DNA from 3 places in the Arthrobacter sp. Y3221160 genome. Region 1 is predicted to be linked to each of the others. Evidence: predicted binding sites of a transcription regulator. Region 1 holds the regulator's gene; each other region holds the start of a gene.
The links. The regulator LexA, encoded in region 1, represses DNA repair genes until DNA is damaged. The targets are predictions, from matches to a motif close to TCGAACANNTGTTCGA.

Region 2: AC5RWG_RS04695 (LysM peptidoglycan-binding domain-containing protein) is a predicted target of LexA. The motif match lies at 1,670-1,685, and genes of this name have one in related genera.
Region 3: AC5RWG_RS02405 (DUF6504 family protein) is a predicted target of LexA. The motif match lies at 2,035-2,050, and genes of this name have one in related genera.

The regions. Positions count from the first base shown of each region.
Region 1 covers NZ_JBNHHU010000002.1:30,115-35,695, reverse strand. The annotation lists gene hflX (GTPase HflX) at 1-642, shown strand, start outside; gene AC5RWG_RS13170 (ATP-dependent DNA helicase) at 635-2,674, shown strand; gene lexA (transcriptional repressor LexA) at 2,786-3,535, opposite strand; gene AC5RWG_RS13160 (LysM peptidoglycan-binding domain-containing protein) at 3,832-4,185, shown strand; gene AC5RWG_RS13155 (histidinol-phosphate transaminase) at 4,258-5,367, shown strand; gene hisB (imidazoleglycerol-phosphate dehydratase HisB) at 5,422-5,581, shown strand, end outside.
Region 2 covers NZ_JBNHHU010000001.1:1,031,368-1,036,948, forward strand. The annotation lists gene AC5RWG_RS04680 (hypothetical protein) at 1-601, opposite strand, end outside; gene AC5RWG_RS04685 (helix-turn-helix domain-containing protein) at 836-1,051, shown strand; gene AC5RWG_RS04690 (hypothetical protein) at 1,056-1,616, opposite strand; gene AC5RWG_RS04695 (LysM peptidoglycan-binding domain-containing protein) at 1,774-2,493, shown strand; gene AC5RWG_RS04700 (Rv3235 family protein) at 2,591-3,214, shown strand; gene secA (preprotein translocase subunit SecA) at 3,224-5,581, opposite strand, start outside.
Region 3 covers NZ_JBNHHU010000001.1:518,676-524,256, reverse strand. The annotation lists gene AC5RWG_RS02425 (S-(hydroxymethyl)mycothiol dehydrogenase) at 1-10, opposite strand, end outside; gene AC5RWG_RS02420 (glutaredoxin domain-containing protein) at 175-432, opposite strand; gene AC5RWG_RS02415 (SOS response-associated peptidase) at 601-1,308, shown strand; gene AC5RWG_RS02410 (SRPBCC domain-containing protein) at 1,449-1,883, shown strand; gene AC5RWG_RS02405 (DUF6504 family protein) at 2,145-2,459, shown strand; gene AC5RWG_RS02400 (DNA polymerase III subunit alpha) at 2,559-5,581, shown strand, end outside.

The sequences.
Region 1 (5,581 bases):
AATGCCGGCAAGTCATCGCTGCTCAACCGCCTGACCGATGCGGGTGTGCTGGTCGAGAACGCGCTCTTCGCCACCTTGGATCCGACCGTCCGCCGGGCGGAAACACCGGACGGTATCGGTTACACGCTCGCCGACACGGTAGGGTTCGTCCGGTCGTTGCCGACGCAGCTGGTGGAAGCCTTCCGCTCCACCCTGGAGGAGGTTGCCGACGCCGACGTCATCCTGCACGTCGTCGACGTCTCGCATCCCGACCCGGAGGGCCAGATCGCCGCCGTGCGCGAGGTGCTGACCGAAATCGAAGCACGGCATATTCCGGAAATCGTCGTCTTGAACAAGGCCGATGCCGCCGATCCGTTCGTGGTCGAGCGACTGCGCCAGCGTGAACCGCGGCACGTCGTGGTCTCGGCGCGGACCGGGCAGGGCATCGATGAGCTGCTTCGGCTCGTCAGCGAGACGATCCCGCGGCCGAGTGTGAAGCTGCAGCTGCTGGTGCCCTACGACCGCGGCGAAGTGATTAGCCGCCTGCACAACGAAGACGCCGAGATCCTCTCCATGGAGCATGGCGGGGACGGCACGCGGCTCGACGTGATGGTGCGCGAGGGCCTGGCATCGGAGCTGGAACAGTTCCTGCGGCATGACTGACCTCCAGGTTCCCGCCGGTGAGGCGCTGCGGCTGCTTGACGTCGCCGTACAGGAGATGGGCGGGCAGCACCGTGCCGGCCAGCACGAGATGGCGGCGAAAGTAGCCGAGGCCTTCGAGCGCCGGCAACACCTGCTGGTGCAGGCGGGCACAGGCACCGGCAAGTCGCTGGCCTACTTGGTGCCGCTCATGGTCCAGGCGCTGGAGGGGGAGAAGCCGGCGATCGTCTCCACCGCAACGTTGGCGCTGCAATCGCAGATCGTCAAGCGGGATCTGCCCCGGCTGTTGGAGGCCGTCGCCGACGAGCTGCCCAGGCCGCTGGACGTCGCTTTGCTCAAGGGCAGGAACAATTACCTCTGCCTGCACAAGCTCGCGGGCGGCTTTCCGGACGAGGACGCGCCGGCGGCACTGTTCAGCCTCGGCGAGGACGCGGTTCCGCATCCTGCTCCGGCCGGCGCAGCGTCGGCTTCCGGCGCCTCGGGCGCGCTGGGCAAGGAAGTCGTGCGCCTGCGCGAGTGGGCGCAGGAGACCGACACCGGGGATCGGGATGAACTGGTGCCCGGTGTCAGCGACCGGGCCTGGCGGCAGGTCTCCGTCGGGTCCATGGAGTGCCTGGGCGCCCAGAAGTGTCCCCTGGCCGCCGAGTGCTTCAGCGAACTGGCACGGGGCCGCGCGGCAGAGGCAGACATCGTGATCACGAACCACGCCATGCTGGCCATCAACGCCTTCGAGGGCGTCGCGGTACTCCCGGACTATGACGTGGTGGTCATCGACGAGGCCCATGAGCTGCAGGACCGCGTCACCAGCGCCGTCGCGGGGCAACTCTCCGCCGCCATGGTGCGTACCGCCGCCTCGACGGCGCGCAAACACACGGGGATCAGCGTGGAGCCTTTGAACTCCGCCGCCGACGCGCTGGAGGACGTCCTGCAGTCGGTGCCCACCGGCCTGCTGGCGGCCGGCCTCCGCGAGGAGCATGAGCTGGTTCTCGCGCAGGTACGGGAAGCGGCCCGCGCGGCGCTCTCCGACTCCAAGCCCGAGGGTGCGGGGGCAGCGGACGGCGGACGGCAGATGGCGCGCTCACGGCTCGCGGCCGTGCTGGAACTGGCCGAACGGCTGCTGTCCGCTCCGGACTCCCGGGAGGTCATCTGGGCGACCCGTCCCAGCACCTATGGCGAAACCGGCGACTACGCCGCCAATGACGACCAGCCGGCAACGTTGAACATAGCGCCGCTCTCGGTGGCGTCCCGGCTGCGTGAGGGCTTGTTCGACGACCATACCGTTGTGCTGACATCGGCGACGTTGTCGGTCGGGGGGACCTTCGATGCCGTCGCCGGGTCGCTCGGACTGCTCGGAGCCGGCGCGCCCGCCTATTCCAGCGTGGACGTGGGCAGCCCCTTCGATTACCCCAGGCAGGGCGTGCTCTACGTGGCGTCGCATCTGCCGAAGCCGGGCCGGGGCACCAGCCCGGAACAGCTCGATGAACTCGAGGAGCTGCTGCTGGCCTCGCGCGGCGGCGCCCTGGGCCTGTTCTCCTCGCGGCGTGCGGCAGAAGAAGCCGCGGCCGAGATGCGCGGGCGCACCGACCTGACCATCCTGTGCCAGGGCGAATCGTCGATGGGCGCGCTGGTCCGCCAATTCGCCGAAGAGCCCGACACCTGCCTGTTCGGCACCATGACGCTCTGGCAGGGCGTCGACGTTCCCGGTTCCGCGTGCCGGCTCGTGGTCATCGACCGGATTCCGTTCCCCCGGCCGGATGACCCGCTCACGACTGCCCGAACCCGGTCCGTGGCGCAGTCCGGGGGAAACGGTTTCATGACGGTCTCGGCGACCCATGCGGCCGTGCGGCTGGCCCAGGGAGCCGGCAGGCTGATCCGCGCGTCAAACGACCGTGGAGTGGTGGCCGTGTTGGACTCCCGGCTGGCGACGGCGCGCTACGGGAGTTTCCTCCGCAGCGCCCTGCCGCCCTTCTGGAGTACCAAGGACGGCGCCACGGCCCGCCAGGTCTTGGAAAGGCTGGCTACGGCCTCAGCCTGAACGGGTTGGGGGCACGCCCGTTCCGGAGCGAGCGGGGCCCTGCGCGGGGACCGCCCGTGCGGGCAGGGGATCCCGGGGTGGCTGCAGCGCGGACCGGGGAGACCGGGCGCGTCAGAGGGCCCGCATCACCGAGACAACCTTGCCCATGATGGTTGCGTGGTCGCCAAGAATCGGTTCGTACTGGGTATTCTGCGGCAACAGCCAGGTGTGGCCGTCGCGCTGCCGGAAGGTCTTGACCGTTGCTTCGTCGTCGAGCAGCGCCGCCACGATGTCGCCGTTCTCGGCCGTGTGCTGCTGGCGGACCACGACCCAGTCGCCGTCACAGATGGCCGCATCGATCATGGAATCGCCCGAGACCCTGAGCATGAACAACTCGCCGTGTCCCACCAGTTGCCGCGGCAGGGGCATGACGTCCTCGACCGCCTGGTCCGCCAGGATCGGCCCGCCCGCTGCGATCCTTCCCACCAGCGGCACCATCGCCGTGTCGGATGACGTGGTCAGCTCGGATACGGCGACGCCGCTGGAGCTGCGCAGCTGTTGCGGTTCATCGACTCCGACGATTTCCACACCCCCGTGCTCGAGTGTCAGCGGGGTCAGGATTTCCATGGCACGGGGACGCTTGGGGTCGCGCCTGATGTAGCCCATCTTCTCCAGTTGGGCCAACTGGTGCGTGACGCTGGACAGGCTTGCCAGACCGACCGTGTCACCGATCTCGCGCATGGACGGAGGGTATCCGTGGGACATGACGGAGCGCTGGATGGTTTCCAGGATCTTCTTCTGCCTCGGCGTCAGGCTGCGCCCCACTTTGACGGGCCGGCCGCGTCGCTTCGCTCCGGCAGTGGTGGTGGTCTCTTCCGACATGTCCGGCCCCGGTCTCCCCGTAGTGGTCCCTGCGCCGGCGCCGTAGCGGAACCGCACATGGACTGTTGTCTCAACTGTTTTGTCGGTGGCGGCTGATGCACTGCTCTTACTGCCGCCCGACGCTTACAACGCTAGGCGAGGCGGTAGCGAATTTCAAACATTTGTTCGACTGAGTCTCGACAATGTTCGATCACCAGTGCTAAAACTGTAGAAGACGTATTCGAAGATACGTTCGAATACCGTTGCAAGACGATCGAAACCAGCCGAAATAGATCGAATATCGGAAAGGTGGCACCATGTCCGCCCAGCTCGCACCGCAGCCCGCCGGCCTTCGTACCAGCACAGGCCTGCGGCTGACCCGCCGCGGCCGTTTGTTGCTGATCGGCCTGCCGCTGATGCTCGCCGCGGCCGCAGCCCTGACCCTGATCGGTTTCTTCACTGCTCCGGCAATGGCCGCCGCCGGGGGGCTGGGGCCGGGGCCGGCGGCGACCGTCACGGTCGGCAGCGGCCAGTCACTGTGGGACATAGCAGTGCAGTCCGCGCCGGACCGCAACCCCCACGATGTCATTTTCGAGATCGCGCAATTGAACGGCCTGCAGGGGGACATCGTCCACGCCGGGCAGCAGCTGCTGGTCCCGTCCGCGCGCTGAGGCAGCCGTAATATGAGCTGCTTCGGCCCGCCCGATTCCTGCCCCGGGCGGGCCGAAGCTTAAACTGGACCGGTGAGTGAGCAGTTAGAACGCCTGAACCGCCTGCCGTTGCGGGAAAATCTCCGGGGCCTGGAGCCCTATGGTGCGCCCCAGCTGGAGGTTCCCGTCCTCCTGAACGTCAACGAAAACACCCATGGCCTGCCCGATGCTGTCCGTCAGGCCATCGTCTCGGCCGTCAGCGAGGCTGCCGCGGGTCTGAACCGGTATCCGGATCGCGAGTTCACGAAGTTGAGGACGGCGCTGGCCCGCTACTTGGGGCACGGCCTCACCGCAGAGAACATTTGGGCCGCCAACGGATCGAACGAGGTCCTGCAGCAAATCCTCCAGGCCTTCGGCGGCCCCGGCCGCACCCTGCTGAGCTTCCCGCCCACCTATTCCATGTACCCGCTGCTGGCCAGCGGGACGGACACGGATTATGTGGCCGTTCCGCGGGGGGCAGACTTCACGTTGTCCCCGGACGCTGCCGCCGCCGCCGTGGCCGACTCCGGGGCAAACGTGGTCGTTCTTTGCTCCCCGAACAACCCGACGGGCACCGCCCTGGGTCTTGAGGTCGTGGAGGCGGCGTATGAAGCGGGGGAGGCCTCCAAGGCCATCGTGATCGTGGACGAGGCCTACGCCGAGTTCGCCCACGCCGGAACGCCGAGCGCGCTGACGCTGTTGCCGGGACGGGAGCGGCTCATCGTTTCCCGCACCATGAGCAAGGCCTTCGCGCTGGCAGGCGCCAGGGTCGGGTACCTCGCCGCCGCACCGCAGATTACCGATGCGCTGCGCCTGGTCCGCCTGCCCTACCACCTGTCCGCCGTCACGCAGGCAACGGCCCTGGCCGCCTTGGAACACGCCGATGCGCTGCTGGCCAACGTCGAAGACATCAAGGCGCAGCGGGACCGCATTGTCGACGGGCTGGCCGAGCTGGGACTCGACCCGGCGCCGTCCGACTCAAACTTCGTGTTTTTCGGCGGGTTGGAGGACCCCCGCTCGGTGTGGCAGGGACTGCTGGAAGCCGGCGTTCTGATCCGCGACGTCGGGATCCCGGGCCATCTGCGGGTAACCGCCGGCACTGAGGCCGAGACCACAGCCTTCCTCGACGGCATCAAGGCCCTCGTGGCGAGCCCCGTCTCCTAAACTAGTAAGAGCGAACCGGCTCGCGCCGGTCGACCAATTCGTCAAAGGACTCCCATGACCGTGGAAACCACCACCGGACGTACCGCACGCCTCGAACGCATTACCAGCGAGTCGTCCGTGCTGGTTGAACTGGACCTCGACGGCACCGGCCGTTCCGAGATCAGCACCACCGTGCCGTTCTACGACCACATGCTCACCGCCCTGGCGAAGCACT
Region 2 (5,581 bases), on a different contig from region 1:
TGGCGAGGGCATGCAGCAGCGCCGGCAGGGTGTCATCCCCCACCAGGACGTGCAGCCGTTCCGCCCCGGACGAGCCGAAAGCGGTGGTGGCGCGCGTCAACTGCGACACCTCGGCCGCCTCGAGCAGCCTCTCCGGCTCCTTGAAACCGTTGCGTCCGTCGGGCAGCGACACCCATACATCGACCCGGGAACCGGGACCGGCCTCCTCGGGCAACGGGCTCTCGATACTCAGGCCGATCGGTTTCCGGTCCAAGTCGTCGCCGGCGCCCAGCACGGAAGCCGGCAGCAGTTCACCGCCCCGGACCAGCGCGGTGGCGACGGCATCTGCCGGCAACCCCGTTGCTGCCGGCAGATAAAGGCTGCCCGCCTCGCCCAGCCGAACGTCGACGACGACCACGTCGGCGGCGGAGATCGGTTGTCCCACCGCGATGTCCGTCCTGGCCGCCAGGACACCGGTGGTCTTATCCGCGCTGTTGACCAGCGCTGCGACTCCGGCCACCGAAGCCGCCACGAGCAGCAGCCCCACCAGCAACCGGGGATCTTTCCACGACGGGCGTTTCAACCGCTGTGCGACGGTTTTTTCTGCGATGGCAGCGCTCACGAATTTTCCCCCCTTATTCCCGCGCCCCAGGGGACAGCCAGCCTGCGCTCCGAGAGTCGGCCCCGAGGCCGCGGGTGGCACCATTCTGGTCGTGGCCCAGGGGAAAGGGAACCGCCGCGGCCACCCGGGCCGGATCTGGGGAAAACTTTTCAGAAGCAACGGGTCCAGTTGGATCAAACGACGTCAAACGGTGCCATAATGGCTGAAACCGTCCCCGCTCCGAAGGATCAGCCCATGCCGCGGTTCCTCACCCTGTCCGATGTGGCGGAGGAGTTGCAGATCTCCTCGTCGCAGACGTACGCCCTGGTTCGCAGCGGCGAACTTCCCGCCATCCAGATCGGCGGCCGGGGCCAATGGCGCGTCGAGCAGGTCATGCTCGACCAGTACATCCAGGACAAGTATGCCCAGACGCGGCGGCTGATCGAAGAGGCCAAGTCCACCACGGAATGAGCATTCAGTCCGGGCTGCGCGACACGAGGGCCGCAATGGCCGCGAAGGGCACCGTGTAGACCGACCGGACATTTGCCGCGCGCCTGTCCTCGCCCGACGGCACCGCCGCGAGGTCGAAGGAGTCCGCCCCGACCCTGTCGACCACCCCCTCGGCCGCCGGGATGCCGGGGCCGCCCGACAGGTAGACCGCGACCGGTGCGCGGTCGCGGCCAAGGGCGCGCAGTGCGGATCCGAGCCCGAGCCGACGCGCCCCGGTCGAGTCGGCAACCGCATGCCGGCCCATTCCTTCGAGCAGTTGGACAGCGGCCAACGGCAGGAGCACGCTCCGCACTCCCTCGTACAGCACCAACCAGGTTGATCCGACATGGGCCAGCGTCCCCTCGAACCTGAGGTCTGTGCCTGCACGGACGCGCAACCTGCTGCCCAGCTGCCCCCGAAGCCGGTCGGCCAGACCCACCGCGGCCAACTCGATCCGGGCGCGCTCGTTTACCTCCGCTTCCAACTCCAGCCGGTCTGCGGCGTGTAGCTGGGTCTCCAAATCGGCAAACAGGGCGTCCCAACGCATGGCGCCAGCCTAGGAACCTGCACCACATACCGTCAACGGAAAACCGACTGCTTTACAACAAGTGTTTGAAGCTGCCACTATTGGAAAACAAATAGCACTAAACATAACCAAACTACATCAAACGGCAGTAACACGTTTCTCTCTGGAGGCGCTTCCCATGCTCAGAACCACCGCCGATCTGGCAACCACAGGGCTGGTGACGGCTTGTGCCGCCGTGCTGGTGCTCGCGGGGAGGGAGCTGGCCACCGGCGCCACGTGGCCTTCGCAGAACTATCAGGACCTGCTGGCGCTCCTGTCGATCGGAGCCGGCGCGGCCGTGCTCTGTTGGTTGCTCCTGGGCATGGCGGCAGCGGCGGCCTGCGCGGTGCTGGCCAGGACCGGCCACAGTCGCCTGGCGGCCCGGTGGGCCGTGTGGAGTCCCGCGTTCCTGCGGCGCTTGGCGGGCGCCGTCGTCGGCCTCAATCTGGTGGTGGTCGCGGGCGCCCATGCGGCGGCCGCAACGCGTCCGGCCGAAGCCGCGGCCGGGACCGGCGCGTCCAGCGCTGCCGTTGTGGATCCCCGGTGGCAGCCGGACGGCCTGGCCGGTCGGATAAACCCTCCGGTGGACCCCTCATGGAAGCCCGCTCCGCCGGCCGCGGCCCCGGGCGCCGTCGTCAAGCCGCCAACCCGGGAAGCCTCTGACGCACCCCGGCTGGTTACCGTCACCGCCGGGGATTCCCTCTGGCAGCTCGCGGCCGCCGAGCTGGGCCCGCTGGCGACCGACGTGGAAATCGCCGAGCGGTGGCCGGAGTGGTATGCCGCCAACCAAACCCTCATCGGTCACGACCCCTCCCTAATCAAACCCGGGCAAACGCTCGTCGTACCTCCGCCCGGATAGTGAAGCTTTCCGGAAGCGGCCGAGAGACGCACACGGGAGCCGTGCTGTGTGGCGCGGCTGGAAGCCAAGGCAGTACCAGTGGAAGGAAGGGCAGGACATGGACAACGTGCGACACCTCCCGGCCGTGCAGACGCCGGAGAAGGAAGCCGCGGCGGGCGCGCGCCTGGACACGCTGGCACCGGCGAGCGGGGCGCCCCGGCCCCTGACGGTACGGCGGGTCAAACCGGCCGGGCCGGACGGCTACTTTGCGCCCGTCATCCGGTTGCAGCCCAGGCGACCGGATGACACCCGCGGGACGGCCGGACCCGCCGCAGTGCCCCGTCCCGTTCCGCTGCCGGTGGGCGGGGACCCCGAGGCGGAGGCCGAACTGCTCCACGTCACGGCGATGGCCCGGTCCGTGGCGCAGGCCTGCCTGGAGGCCGTCTCCGGCACACGGCCGGTCCAACAGCTGGCCCGCTGGCTTGACCCCGCCAGCTACGAAAAGCTGGTGCACCGGGCGGACATCGCCAGGGCCCACCAGGCGCAGCTGCGTTCCGATGGCCGGGCACCGCTGCGGCTGCACCGCAGCCCCGTGGTCCGCTCCGCCCGGGTGTGCCGTGCCGCCGACAGCGCCTATGAAGCGTCGTTGGTGGTGGCCGAGACCCGCCGGATACGCGCGGTGGCGCTGCGGCTGGAGTGGATCCGCGGACTGTGGAAGGTCACGGCCCTGGAGATCGGCTGAAGCCCCAAACTACTTCCGGCGCTTGCCGCTCTTGGCGGGGCGCTTGTCCCTGGCAGGCGCTGCCGCCTTGGCCGGGGCCTGGCGTTCGACCCGTGTCTCGGCTTCCCCGGATGCACTGGGCGCCGTGAACTGCAGGGCCGCCGGCCGCTGCGGAGCTTCCAGGCCGGCCGCGGTGATCTGCGGCGCCGCCGCCGCCCGGGCGTCAGCGACCCCGGGGACCGTCGCCTCGGCCGGCTGCTGAACCTGGACCTCGAGGTTGAAGAGATAGCCGATGCTCTCTTCACGGATGGACTCCATCATGGCCTGGAACATCACGAATCCCTCGCGCTGGTATTCGACCAGCGGATCGCGTTGGGCCATGGCCCGCAGTCCGATGCCCTCCTTGAGGTAATCCATCTCGTAGAGGTGTTCCTGCCACTTCCTGCCGATCACCGAGAGCACCACGCGCCGCTCCAGTTCGCGCATAGTCTCGGAGCCGAGCGTCTGCTCGCGCTGGGCGTAGGCGACCTTGGCATCGGAGACAATTTCGGCGCGCAGGAAATCCGCCGTGACCCTCGAGCGCCCGCCGGCTTCCTCCAGCACCTCGTCGATCGTCAGTTCGATCGGGTAGAGCTGCTTGAGGTTGGTCCACAGCTGCTCGTAGTCCCAGTCGTCGCCATGGCCCTCAGCGGTGGCTTCGTTGACCATCGCCGTCACCACGTCCTCAAGGAAGAACGCGACCTTCTCGTGCAGGTCGTCGCCTTCCAGGATGCGCCGCCGGTCGTTGTAGATTGCCTCACGCTGCCGGTTGAGCACGTCGTCGTACTTCAGCACGTTCTTGCGCTGCTCGGCGTTCCGGCCTTCGACCTGTGCCTGGGCGTTCTGGATGGCCTTGGAAACCATCTTGGACTCCAACGCCACGTCGTCGGGCATGCGGGAGGAGTTCATGATGCGTTCGGCCGCGCCCGAGTTGAACAGCCGCATCAGGTCATCGGTCAGGGAGAGGTAGAAGCGGGATTCACCCGGGTCGCCCTGGCGCCCCGAGCGGCCGCGGAGCTGGTTGTCGATGCGCCGCGACTCATGCCGTTCGGTGCCCAGCACGTAGAGACCGCCGAGCTCCTTGACCTCGTCGTGCTCGGCCTGCACGGCTTTCTGCGCCGCTGCCAGGGCGGCGGGCCAGGCGGCCTCGTAGTCTTCCGGGTTCGCGGCGGGGTCCAGGCCGCGGCGTTCCAATTCGGCCACCGCGTTGAACTCGGCGTTGCCGCCGAGCATGATGTCCGTACCGCGGCCGGCCATGTTGGTGGCCACCGTGACGGCACCCTTGCGGCCGGCCTGCGCGACGATCGCCGCTTCCCGGGCGTGGTTCTTGGCGTTGAGCACTTCGTGCCGGATACCCTGTTTCGCCAACTGCTTGGACAGGTACTCGCTCTTCTCCACGCTGGTGGTGCCCACCAGGACCGGCTGGCCCTTTTCGTGGCGCTCGGCGATGTCCTTCACGACGGCGTCGAACTTGGCGACTTCGTTCTTGTAGATCAGGTCCGACTGGTCGATGCGGGCCATCGGCTTGTTCGTCGGGATCGGAACCACGCCGAGCTTGTAGGTGCTCATGAACTCGGCCGCTTCGGTTTCGGCGGTGCCGGTCATGCCCGAGAGCTTGCCGTAGAGGCGGAAGTAGTTCTGCAGGGTCACCGTGGCCAGCGTCTGGTTCTCGGCCTTGATCTCGACGCCCTCTTTGGCCTCGATCGCCTGGTGCATGCCTTCGTTGTAGCGCCGGCCGGCCAGGATGCGGCCGGTGTGCTCGTCGACGATGAGCACCTCGCCCTTGAGCACCACGTAGTCCTTGTCCCGCTTGAACAACTCCTTGGCCTTGATGGCGTTGTTCAGGAACCCGATCAGCGGCGTATTCGCCGATTCATACAGGTTGTCGATGCCGAGGTAGTCCTCGACCTTTTCGATGCCGGATTCCAGCACGCCGACGGTACGCTTCTTCTCGTCGACTTCGTAGTCTTCGGTGTCCTTCAGCCGCATCACGACGCGCGCAAATTCGGTGTACCAACGGTTCACGTCGCCGGAGGCCTGGCCGGAAATGATCAGCGGGGTGCGGGCCTCGTCGATCAGGATCGAGTCGACTTCGTCCACGATCGCGAAGTGGTGTCCGCGCTGGACCAGTTCGTCACGGCTCCAGGCCATGTTGTCGCGCAGGTAGTCGAAGCCAAACTCGTTGTTCGTGCCGTAGGTGATGTCCGCCGCGTACTGTTCGCGGCGCGTCGCCGGGTTCTGGTTCGACAGGATGCAGCCGCTGGTCAGGCCCAGGAAGCGGTAAACACGGCCCATCAGGTCGGACTGGTATTCGGCCAGGTAGTCGTTGACCGTCACCACGTGGACGCC
Region 3 (5,581 bases), on a different contig from region 1:
TGTGAACCATGCGGGAGTGATTCCTTCCTAGCGAAGTCTGGCGAGGCCGTCGTCGGCCTTCCTGCCCCATCCTAGGAACAAAAGAGGGGCGCCACAATTTCCAAAACGATTGTTATGGAAACTGCGGCGCCCCGTGGCCCGCGGTCCGGATTCCGCCGGTGGAGCCTGCCGCTGCTAGACGCCCAGGCGTTCCTTGACCAGGGAGAGCGGCGGGTTCGTGGCGCTGCTGCCATCCGGGAAGAGCAGGGTGGGAACCGTCTGGTTTCCGTCGTTGAGCTTCTCGACGAGCTCCGCGGTGCCGGGGACCTCTTCGATATTGATCTCGGTGTAGCCGATGCCCTGCGCATCGAACTGGGTCTTCAGGCGTCGGCAGTACCCGCACCAGGTGGTGGAGAACATGGTGACGGTTCCGGCAGCAGGTGTGTAATCCAAGATGGCTCCTTCTGGTCTGAAAGCTTGTGTACATGTCAACGTCGCACCGGGCGCGGTCATTCCCGGCGCCGGCGGCGGCGGCTGCCGGGCGGGGAGTCCGGCCGGGGTGCGCGGCTGTTTCGGGCCGCTTGCCGGGCTTCCGCCGCGCGGCTGGACCATAATGGAGGCATGTGCGGCAGATACGTCATGGCCCGGAGCACCGGCGACCTGGTGGCTTCCTTCGACGTCGATGAGTCCTACGTCGAAGAGATCCAGCCTTCCTACAACGTGGCTCCGACCGACGAGGTCCCCTTGATCATCGACCGCAAGCAGGCCGACGGCGAGGGAGTGTCCAGGAAACTCATCCTGGCGCGGTGGGGCCTCGTGCCGCCGTGGGCCAAGGACCCCCGCTCCGGCGCCCGCCTGATCAACGCGCGGATGGAGACCGTGACGGAGAAACCCTCGTTCCGCAAGGCGGCGGCCAGGAAGCGCGGATTGCTTGTTGCCGACGGGTATTTCGAATGGCAGAAGACCGAGGACGGCAAGATCCCGACCTACCTGCACGGCGCAGGCGACGAGGCGCTGGCTTTCGCGGCTTTGTTCGAGAACTGGCCCGACCCGGCCCTGCCCGAAGACCACCCGGAGAAGTGGCTGCGCACCTGCACCATCATCACCACCCAGGCGGCCGATGCGCTCGGGCATATCCATGACCGGACACCGCTGATCGTTCCGCCCGGCCTCTATGCGGACTGGCTGGATCCGGAAACAACATCCGAGGCCGACGTGCGGCAGCTGCTGGAGGCCATGCCCGAACCGCATCTTGTCCCGCGGCGGGTCAGTTCGAAGGTCAACAACGTGCGCAACAACGGGCCCGACCTCATCGACGAGGCAGCATGAGCGCCGTCGGGCGGCCCGGAAGCGGGGATCGTTCCCTGAGCGGTGTCCCCGCAGCCATTGTGCGCCGGCCCCGGCTGCCGGAAGCTGGGATGGAGTAGCCGCACCCGCGGCGCCACGGCGGGAACCAGGGGAGGAAGCCAATGTCCGGACGGTACGTGGCCAGTTCGACGGCGACCATTGCGGCGCCGCCGGACCGTGTCTGGTCCGTGATCACGGACCCCGAGGCCATCAGGGGATTCATGTTCGGCACCGACGTGCAGACCGATTGGAGCGTTGGCGGGCCCATCCGTTGGCGGGGCGAGTGGGAGGGCGAGGCGTACGAGGACAAGGGCCAGGTGCTGGAGTTCGAACCCGGACGGCGGCTGGTCGTCACGCATTTCAGCCCGCTGTCCGGCCGGGAGGACGTGCCCGAGAACTACCACCGTCTCGTCTGGACGCTGGAGGAAGTTCCGGGCGGCACGGAGTTCACGCTGTCGCAGGACAACAACGAGACCGCCGAGGCGGCGGAACACTCCAAGCTGATGTGGGACAAGCTGGTCGGCGACGTGAAGTACCTCGCCGAGCACGACGGCTAGGCTCCTTGGCCGCCGCACGGCACGCACCTGGCCGTCCTACCTGCACGGTAGGCCGTGCTGCTGCACTTAGCCGCAGTGCGGCCGCGCGCTGAGCCGACGTCGGCGGGAGGCCCGATTTTGTCAGTGCCCGAACCTAGGCTTGATCTTGGATTCGAATACATATTCGAATAGAATAAGAGGGTCAAGTTCTTCGGCGGGCGTGTTGGCAGGGGCGCTCGCCGGGGATTATGACCCGTTGTCCAGATGAAAGGCGACTGGGACATGGGTGTTTTCAGCGAAGCAGTTGACGTTGTGTGTTCCCCTGCCGGACAGCCGCTCCGGCTGCGCTGGCAGGGCAGGAGCTACCGCATCGTCGCGGAACCGGTGCGTTGGTACGAACGCCGCAAATGGTGGGCGGAGGAACTGCGTGCGGAACGGGGCCGGGGCGCGGGACTGGTGGACCATGAGATCTGGCGGGTGCAGGCGCGGCTGAACGGCCGGTCGCAGATCCGCACCCTGGACCTTTCCCATCAGGTGGATACCGGACGCTGGCGCCTGATCCGCGTCCATGATGCCGTCCGGGAGCTGAGCGCCTGACCGCACCACGGTACCCGCCGGCCTTTCTGTCAGCCCCCGGTTCGCCCCGGCAGTCCGCCGGATGCCGATCCCGAGACCCGACCGTTGTTTGGAATGTCCATGAGCTTTACCCACCTGCACGTATCCACGGCGTACAGTGCCCACTACGGTGTCTCCTGGCCGGAGGAACTGGCCGCAGCGGCCGCTTCCTTCGGTGCCGACGCCTTGGCCTGCACCGACCGGGACGGTCTCTACGGCACGGTCAAGCACCTGAAGGCATGCCTGGCGACGGGGATGGATCCGATAGTCGGCGTGGACCTGGCCGTCCAAGACGGCGGCGGTCGGGACACCGGCCGCGTTGTGGTGCTGGCCCATGGCGGGAACCAGGGCAGCGGTTACCATGCGCTCTGCCGCCTGGTCTCGGAAGCCCACGCCGGCACGGCTGCCCGCGGGCGTTCCGCCAGCCGCCGGACGCCCGGCGTGACGGTGGATCAACTCGCCCGGCATGCGGGCATTCCGGACGGCGGACCGGCCCTGACGGTGCTGGTGGGTCCTTTTTCCGACGTCGGACAGGCGCTGCGCCGCCGTAGCTACGCCGAAGCCCGCCGGCTGGCCGGACGCTGGCGCAGCGGACTGCCGGCCGGGGCGCTCGCAGTGGAAATTGTCTCCCACCTGAGTGCCCCGGGGGAGAATCTCAGTACCGCCCACGCGGTGCGGATGCTTAACCTGGCCGGGGAGTTGAATCTTCCCGCAGTGCTTACCAACGCCGTGCGCTACTGCGAAGAGGACGGCGCCGCCACTGCAGATGTGCTGGACTCGGCGAGGGCGCTGACAGCCTTGTCCAAGCTGCCGGATCTGCAGCCGAGCGCCCAGGGCTGGTTGAAATCCCCCGACCGGATGCAGGCCCTGGCGCGGGAAATCGTGCAGGCAGCCGGCGGCGGAAGCAAGGACGTCATCCGCCTGCTGGCCACGACGGAAGCGGTGGCCGACCGGTGCCGCATGGATCCTTACCGGGACATGGGGTTCAAGCGCCCGGTGGTCCCCGAAGCCTCCGTCATCGGGATCGACGGGGATCCCGTGGCCGAGCTGGTCCAGCGCTGCGAAACCGGCATCGCCGAACGGTTTGGCGGAATGTCCGGACGGGCGGAGAAGGAACTGCGGGACCGGCTGGCCCATGAGCTGGGCATCATCTCGCGGCTGGGCTTCGCCTCCTACTTCCTGACGGTGGCCGAAGTGTCGCGCATGATCACCGGGATGGGCGTGCGCGCCGCGGCCCGGGGATCGGGTGCCTCGAGCCTGGTGAACTATCTGCTCTACATCAGCCACGTGAACCCCCTGGACCACGGGCTGATCTTCGAGCGCTTCCTCTCCCAGGACCGTTCCACCCTGCCGGACATCGACATCGATGTGGAAAGTGCAGAGCGGCACAACGTCTACCAAAAAATCTTCGACCGTTTCGGCAGCCAGCGGGTCACCCTGATGAGCATGCAGAACGGTTACCGTGCCCGCGGGGCGGTCCGCGACGCCGGCTTGGCGCTGGGCCTGCCGGAGGAGGAGATTTCGGGCATCGCCAAACAGCTCTGGCGGTTCTCCGCGCGCCAGTTCCGTGAGGCGATGGCGGAGAAGCCGGAGCTGCGCGCGTTTTCCGCCCAGGTGGAGCAGGACCAGCAACTGGACCTGCTGGTGGATTTGACCGAACGGCTGGACCGGCTGCCCCGGCATATCTCCATGCACCCCTGCGGCGTGATCCTGGGCGACAGCTCGCTGTTGGACCGCACCCCTACCCAGCCAAGCGGGCTGGGTCTGCCGATGAGCCAGTTCGACAAACACGACATGGACCCGATGGGCATGCTCAAGCTGGACGTGCTGGGCGTGCGGATGCAGAGTTCCATCGCCTACGCGCTCAAGGAAATAGCCCGCATACATCCGGGCAAGGACGCCGTGACGGCAGCCGGCCGGCATCCGGTGGGCGAGGACGGAACCGGGCCCGACTACATTGCCGCGGACGGGACCATCAACCTGGAACAGGTCCCGCTGGACGACGAGCCGACCTATGAGCTGATCCGCAGCACCCACACCCTGGGATGCTTCCAGATTGAATCGCCGGGCCAGCGCGAGCTGGTGGGCAAGATGGCCCCGCGGGACTTCAACGACCTGATTATCGACATTTCGCTGTTCCGTCCGGGGCCGATGCAATCGGATATGGTCCGGCCGTTCCTGGAACACCGCCATGGCTGGGCGCCGGAGCGCTTCCCGCACCCGGATTTGATTCCGGTCCTCAAGGAAACCCACGGCGTCACGATCTTCCACGAACAGGTCCTGCGGACCTTCGACGTATTCACCGGTTGCGGACTGGCCAAGGCGGACGAATTCCGCCGGCTGCTGGGCAACGAGGAAGCCGAACCCGCGGTGGAGGAATACTTCCGCAACGCCTCGCTGGACCGGGGGTATCCGCCGGAGGTGGTCGACACGGTGTGGGGCACGCTGAAGTCCTTCGGCAGCTTTGGCTTCTGCAAAGCCCACGGGGCCGCCTTCGCGGTGCCCACCTACCAGACGGCCTGGCTGAAGGCCCACCACCCCGAGGCGTTCCTGGCCGGGCTGTGGCAGCACGATCCGGGAATGTACCCGCTGCGCCTGCTGGTGGCCGAAGCGCGGCGGCTGGGCATCCCGATCCTGCCGCTGGACATCAACCGCAGCACCGACCGCTACCAGGTGGAACGCGTTCCCTCCGGCAGCGGCGAAAAGCTGGGGATCCGGCTGAGCCTGACCGGCATCTACGGGCTCTCGGCGGCCGAGCTCAAACGCATCGTCGTCGGCCAGCCGTACGAATCGCTGGCCGACCTGCGCGCGCGGGCCAAGGTCGGCAAACCCGCGCTCAAACGCCTGGCCCAGCTGGGCGCCTTCGACGAGCTGAACCGCCGGACCGGCCAGCGCGGCGGCCGGGCGGCCAGCCGGACGGATTTGGTCTACCATCTGGACCAGCCGGACAGCCGCCCGGTTCCCCAGCGCTACCAGCCCACCGAGGGCCAGCTGTCCCTGCCGCTGGGGGACTTGGAGCTGCGCCATCTGGTCCCGGTCTTCCCGGAACCGACCACGGTGGACAAGGTGCGCACCGAACTGGACCTGCTCTCGATCGACGCCAG